One region of the Halobacillus sp. HZG1 genome, then DNA from elsewhere that is predicted to be linked to it. Evidence: riboswitches for the same ligand, from Rfam matches in the RefSeq annotation. Region 1 holds a riboswitch; the other holds the start of a gene.
What was found. A riboswitch is a leader RNA that binds a small molecule or an ion and turns the genes downstream of it on or off. The one in region 1 is predicted to bind lysine.
Positions count from the first base shown of each region.

Region 2: it holds a riboswitch for lysine, as region 1 does, so the genes downstream of both, dapA (4-hydroxy-tetrahydrodipicolinate synthase) here and VKA52_RS02055 (Na+/H+ antiporter NhaC family protein) in region 1, are expected to answer to the same signal.

Region 1 covers NZ_JAYLVQ010000020.1:32,425-35,580, forward strand. The annotation lists gene VKA52_RS02055 (Na+/H+ antiporter NhaC family protein) at 1-1,538, opposite strand, end outside; lysine riboswitch at 1,674-1,857, opposite strand; gene yunB (sporulation protein YunB) at 1,912-2,682, opposite strand; gene VKA52_RS02065 (HD-GYP domain-containing protein) at 2,733-3,156, opposite strand, start outside.
Region 2 covers NZ_JAYLVQ010000062.1:19,845-23,000, reverse strand. The annotation lists gene VKA52_RS10845 (sigma factor-like helix-turn-helix DNA-binding protein) at 1-151, shown strand, start outside; gene clpP (ATP-dependent Clp endopeptidase proteolytic subunit ClpP) at 167-748, shown strand; gene dapA (4-hydroxy-tetrahydrodipicolinate synthase) at 777-1,673, opposite strand; lysine riboswitch at 1,794-1,972, opposite strand; gene VKA52_RS10830 (hypothetical protein) at 2,865-3,156, shown strand, end outside.

The DNA.
Region 1 (3,156 bases):
TGATTAAACTTGTGAATGATGAAAGCTGCAACTGTAACTATAATTAGCGTGAGCAACAGCGGAAGCCAAACTCCACCGGACAGTCCTAAAATGACATAACCTATGGAAGCAGCTCCTGCAGCAATAAGGGCATAAGGTAGCTGTGTGAGTACATGAGCGATGTGGTTCGATCCTGCCCCAGTTGAGGAAAGAATCGTCGTATCGGATATCGGTGAACAGTGGTCACCAAACACAGATCCCGCAAGTACTGCTGACAGTGCCGGAAGAATCAGTGTAGGATCGGATACTGCTGCAATTTCCCCTGCAATTGGAAGCATAATGCCAAATGTTCCCCAGGATGTTCCTGTAGATAATGCCATGAAACCGGACAGTAAGAAAATAATCAAAGGCAGATAAGCAAGATTTATATCTGCTTGAGTGAACTGCTGTGCTAAATATTCTCCGGTTTGCAGCTGGCCGATGATATCACCGATCATCCAGGCGAAAACCAAGATGTAAATCGCTGGTAACATTGCTTTCATGCCTTGACCAAACACTAAAGGGGTTCCTGATTTAGGCTTTGGTTGACTGATATACAGCACAAGAGCAACCAGAACAGAAACAACTCCACCTGTGAACAAGGAGATGTTCACATTTGTGTTGGCAAAGATAGAGAGAAGGTCCACATTGCCTTCCGTGTTACGCATTCCTGTGATAATCATTGTTAGCACAGTTCCGACAACGAGTGCTACAATCGGCCAGATTAGATGAGAGATCTTCCCATGGTTATGCTCTTTGAATTCGTCATTCAAATCACCAGGTACATCCCCTTTTTCAGGATTGTTCAATTCTCCCGTTTCCAAGGCCCGCTTTTCGTGTACTTTCATTGGACCAAAATCCAATCTTAAGTAAATCGTCAGGAATACGAGCAATAGTGCCGCGAACACATATAAATTTGCAGGAATCATAAGCACGAATGCTTCAAAAGCCTGGTATTGCGTAATTTCATTAGCAGCCAGAATACTGCCAATTGTTCCAATTATATAAGCTCCCCAACTGGAAATCGGTGATATGACAGTAATCGGAGCTGACGTGGAATCAATATAATAAGCCAATTTAGCCCGTGACACTTTATATCGATCCGTTACAGGGCGCGCCACTTGTCCTACGGCCAGTGCATTGAAATAATCATCAATAAAAATGATGATGCCAAGCACAGCAGGGACGAGTGTCGCTCCTTTTCTCGTACGAATACGCTCAACAGCCCAGCGGCCAAAAGCCCTGCTTCCCCCAGAGGCTGTCATGAAGGCGGTCGTAATTCCTAATAAGAATAGAAATGATAACAAATAAATATTTCCCATATTCAGTGCGCCTTCACTGACAAAGATGTTTGCGAAAATTGACCAGATTAACGACAATCCTCCGCCAATATCCATTTGTGTGATCAGGAATGCTCCTACGATGATGCCAATTCCTAAAGATAGGATGACTTTCCTTGTCAATAGGACAAGGATTAACATTAATACTGCTGGAATTAAAGAATAGATGGTTCCTTCCATAATCGTTCCCCTCCGTAAATCTTGATGTAACGGGATTGGAAGGCTACTGCGGATAAAAATGAGGAATAAAAAAAGACAATGATAGAAAATAACCTACCATTGCCTTTGTAAGTGGCAATTTGATTATCCTCCATTTCGATCAGTAGCGCCCCATGCACCCAAAAGCATGCATGACAGTGTATCTCTTGTTCAGATATACACCAGCGTCGTATAGCTTGACGAACTACAAGACACTTCGGCAAACATCCCCTTCCACCAATTATCGTCGCTTGTCTGGCTCCAATTGATTACTGATGGTGTTTGCACCTCTACCTCACCGATCTGATAAGGTCACGCATATTCAATTCTCAGTAATTCTAACAATTCCAAGCATTTATTGCAAGGGGTCCATCGGATAGGAAAATGATGGATCTCCTTCTCCTCCCATACCACCATAAAAATTAGGAACTTTACCAAGAATGGTAGCTTGATCAATGGGAATGTTATTGGTTACCACCGTTGTTTCTGTAGAAAACGGAATAACAATACGGACATTTACTTCAAAATGAATCGTCAATTCAAACAGTGCAGCGTTAATTCCGTACTCAGTCATCTTGATATCGACTTCAGATTGAACGTCTCCAATTACTCTAAGTTGAACAGGAACCTTCGGCCCGAGGTTTGCAAGTAAACTATTGTTTGTCGCTACCCCAATAGGGAGTTCGATGAGTGTCGCTGGCTGTTCCCCTAACTCTTCCTGTGTACGGTCAGGGTCAATATTTGGCTCCAGAGAAGTGTCCTCCATAGGAAGCTCGCCAAGCTCCATCCTCTTTAAAAAGTTCTGAACACGTATCGTCGTGTCACGCAGTGCACGGTTGACGACGACAGAGTTCCAACCCATATAAACGATGTTACCTTGGTTATCCTTTTCCATATTGACAAGGTCATTAAATTGTAGATCTTCTGCAATCGTTTTACTGACTGCTTCATTAATGGCATCCCTAGCCAGCTGTTGAGCTTTTGTTTCAGCAATTTCTACGAGAGCTGGTGTCACACCTCGGTTAATGAACCATAGACTTAACGCTGTGAAAAGGGCGAAAAACAGCAGACTAAGCACAATCCTTTTTCCGATCGTGGAACCAGTAGTCGCACTCTTTTTTGGCATAGAACAACCCTCCTCATCTATCTATATGAAAGAAAAGAAGGGTTTAAGCATCAACTTACCGAGGTCAAATGACAATTCGCTATCATAATATTTAATTCTTTAGACAAGTCGATGTCCCGCCCCCTTGTTCCATCTCTTTTAATTTCCCTTATTACCGGGCGATCACATAAGTATGGGTTCTGTTTTACAACGATCGCTTCACGTCCATCATCCAATTGAACAGATACTCCGTTGGGATAGACCGCAATACAATGTCTGAACGCCTCTACCATGTGTTGATCAAATAAAGAACCAGAGCCGGAGTACAAGATTTCCAAGCCCTCATGAGGGAGCATAGCCTCGCGATATACACGATTACTTGTTACAGCATCAAATACATCCACAATACCCAGAATCTTTCCGAACAGATGAATGTCGTCACTCCTGATTCCACGCGGATACCCTGACCCATCCAGCCTCTCATGATGTTGGTAA
Region 2 (3,156 bases), on a different contig from region 1:
AGAGGACGATCTTCTTTACCAAACCTTGGTTAGAACGCTAACCATACAGGATCCAGCTGTATTGATTGAAAAGATCCCCATCCTCCTTAAACCAGCTTCCAGAAATCAGCTTCCAGCATCACCTTTAAACGATCTCTCCTTAGCAGCATAAAAGGAGGAAAATCTGATGAATACGATTCCTTATGTCATTGAACAGACGAGCAGAGGAGAGAGGTCCTACGACATCTACTCCCGGCTTTTGAAAGACCGAATCGTTATGGTAAGTGAAGAAATCAATGACCACATGGCCAACAGCATTGTCGCCCAGCTTTTATACCTGGCAGCGGATGACCCGGAAAAAGATATTTCCTTGTATATCAACAGCCCCGGTGGGTCGACGACTGCAGGGTTTTCTATCCTGGATACGATGCAGTATATCCAGCCGAATGTACGAACGACCTGTACCGGAATAGCGGCTTCTTTTGGGGCGATGCTTTTGGTGGCAGGGACAAAAGGAAAGCGGTATGCTCTGCCGAATAGTGAAATCATGATTCACCAGCCGCTTGGAGGAGCACGCGGCCAGGCAGCTGATATAGAGATTTCCGCGAAAAGAATCATTAAATTAAGGCAGCATATCAATGAAATCATCGCCGAACGCACGGGGCAGCCTGTAGAAAAGGTGGCAGAAGATACCGATCGTGATTATTTTATGAGTGCGGAAGAAGCGAAGGAATACGGGATCATCGATGAGATTGTCCACAAAAAATGAAAAAACCGCCCATGATGGGCGGTTTTTCTTATGAAGCCTTTACCGCTTCTTTTGGTTGTACTTTTTCAAGTTCACCGAGTACATGCTTTTGTTCTTCTTCTGTAAGCGGCAGGAGCGGAAGACGGACCCCGCCGACCTCTACACCTTTAGCATTCAGCGCTGCTTTCACAGGGGACGGGCTTGGGGCAGAAAAGATGGCATGCATGACAGGTACAAGCTTTTGGTGAAAGCGGGCGGCATAAGCAAAGTCACCTTCGCGAAAACTTTGGATCATCTGCTGCATTTCATTTCCAATCACATGGGAGGAGACGGATACGATTCCTGTACCTCCGATAGAGATGAATGGAAGTGTATTGGAGTCCTCCCCACTGTAAACGGCAAAATCATCGGATGTTTCACGAATAATTGCCGTTGCTGCATCAAGGTCACCGCTAGCTTCCTTAATCGCCACAATATTTTTGATTTGAGATAAGCGAATGACGGTATCCGGCTCCATATTGATGACGCTTCTTCCTGGAATGTTGTAGAGCATCACCGGAAGTGATGTGGATCTTGCAATTGTAGAGAAGTGCTGGTAAAGACCTTCCTGAGTTGGCTTGTTGTAATAAGGGGTCACGAGCATGACAGCGTCGACGCCGATTTCCTCGGCTTTTTCAGTTAAATGGATGGACGCTCTCGTGTTATTGGATCCGGTCCCTGCAATGACAGGAACTCTTCCGTCAACCACTTTGACAACGAACTTGAAGAGACTCACTTTCTCTTCTGTCGTTAATGTCGGTGATTCACCGGTTGTACCTGCAATGACAAGGCCGTCCGAACCATTTTCGATCAAGTGGTTGACTAACGTCCGGGTTGCATCAAAATCAATGTTCTCTTCTCTGTCAAATGGGGTCACCATTGCTGTTAATACCTGGCCGAAATTCATAACCTCACACCTTTGTTTAGAATTTTGAATACGTTCGAGGTTGTGAGGGCTAGGGCAGTCAAAATAAAAACGGCAGCAACGAGGGCTTCGTTGCTGCCGTAGAAACTTTTAACCGTTCCTGCGTAAGATAGCCCTCCATATAGTTTCCTATATGACAGTTCTGTACTTGTTCAGCAGCAGAACCAGCATCAGGGATATGAGATCCCTTTCGCTTCGGCAATTTCCCCTTTCCACCTTCATCACAGGAGCTCATTCTCCTCCGACAAGTGTACTCATGTCATTGCACCTCTATCCTTACTTCAAAATCATTTGAAATAAGAAAATATTTAGTTAGTTAAAAGACTATCAAAAAAGTATCCATCTTACAAGTGGTAAGACAAGGGAACAAACGATTCGACAAAATTTTTGAGGTTCTTATCCTAATCTATATAGCAGGATTGTGGAAGACTCAGTTTCGAGACTATCTAGGGTTCGTTGCCCGGGTTGAGCGTCAGGGGTGGCTGGGAAGCTACTCGCTTGTGGCGAGCTTCCTCGGGCTACGCCCTGCGGGATCTCGCCGATCTCCTTTCTCACACGGGAGTCTCGCAGCTTCCCAACCACGCCATACAATAACGGTGAGAAACGGCCCCCTTTGCCTGGTATGAGTGTCTTTCACAAATCCTGAATCTATAATGATAAAGCGCTCTGTAACAGGCTTTATCATTATAGATGCGCTTGAAGAATCCATGTTGCTTCACTTTCCTGGAAGTGGTTTCGAGATACTTATATGGCAAAGGGGCGGAGGGGAATGGCGAGACTCCTACCTTAAGTGTGCAGGCGCCTGGATCAGCGGCGTATGGACTGGACTGAGCTGTCGGGGATAAAGGAAACACGAAGAACGAAGTGATTCGATGTTGACTTATCGTACAGAAGCGAGGGAAGTCTCACTAGCCGCTAGGCGCCGGAACCGGATATCTACGAGGAAAAAATGCTTGGTGAGATTCCACAGGACGCAGTCCGAGGAGGCTCACCGCACTCCCGCGGAAAGCGAGCTATTCCCCGAAGCCCCTATCTACCCAAAAAAAGTCTCGAAGCTGAGTCTTCAACTAAAGGGAGCGTTTCTTCATTAAGGAGAAATGGTGAGGATAGGCACGATTTGTGGGTTGGGTTCTTAATATAGGGTGTATGATTTTTTTAGAAAGGGCGGATCAAATGAATCAATATCCAAGTAATTATAGTTTCGGAGATCAGAACCGGGTCGTGTTCGGTGGGGGTGGGATGTTTAACCCGGGTGCTGGAGGAGGTTTTGGAGGAATGCTTCCCCCAGGCATGTGGGGTGGTGGAACGGGCGGACAGTGGCAGCAGCCGTTTCCGTGGGGAGGTTCAGGTGGTGGAGGCTGGCAACCGCAGCCGTCTTCTCCTGGGCAGTGGGTAGGTCCTGGTGGTCTGCCTCCTGGATACAACGGAGGTTTCCAACCCGGAGGTTCGTGGGGAGGAGCGTTTC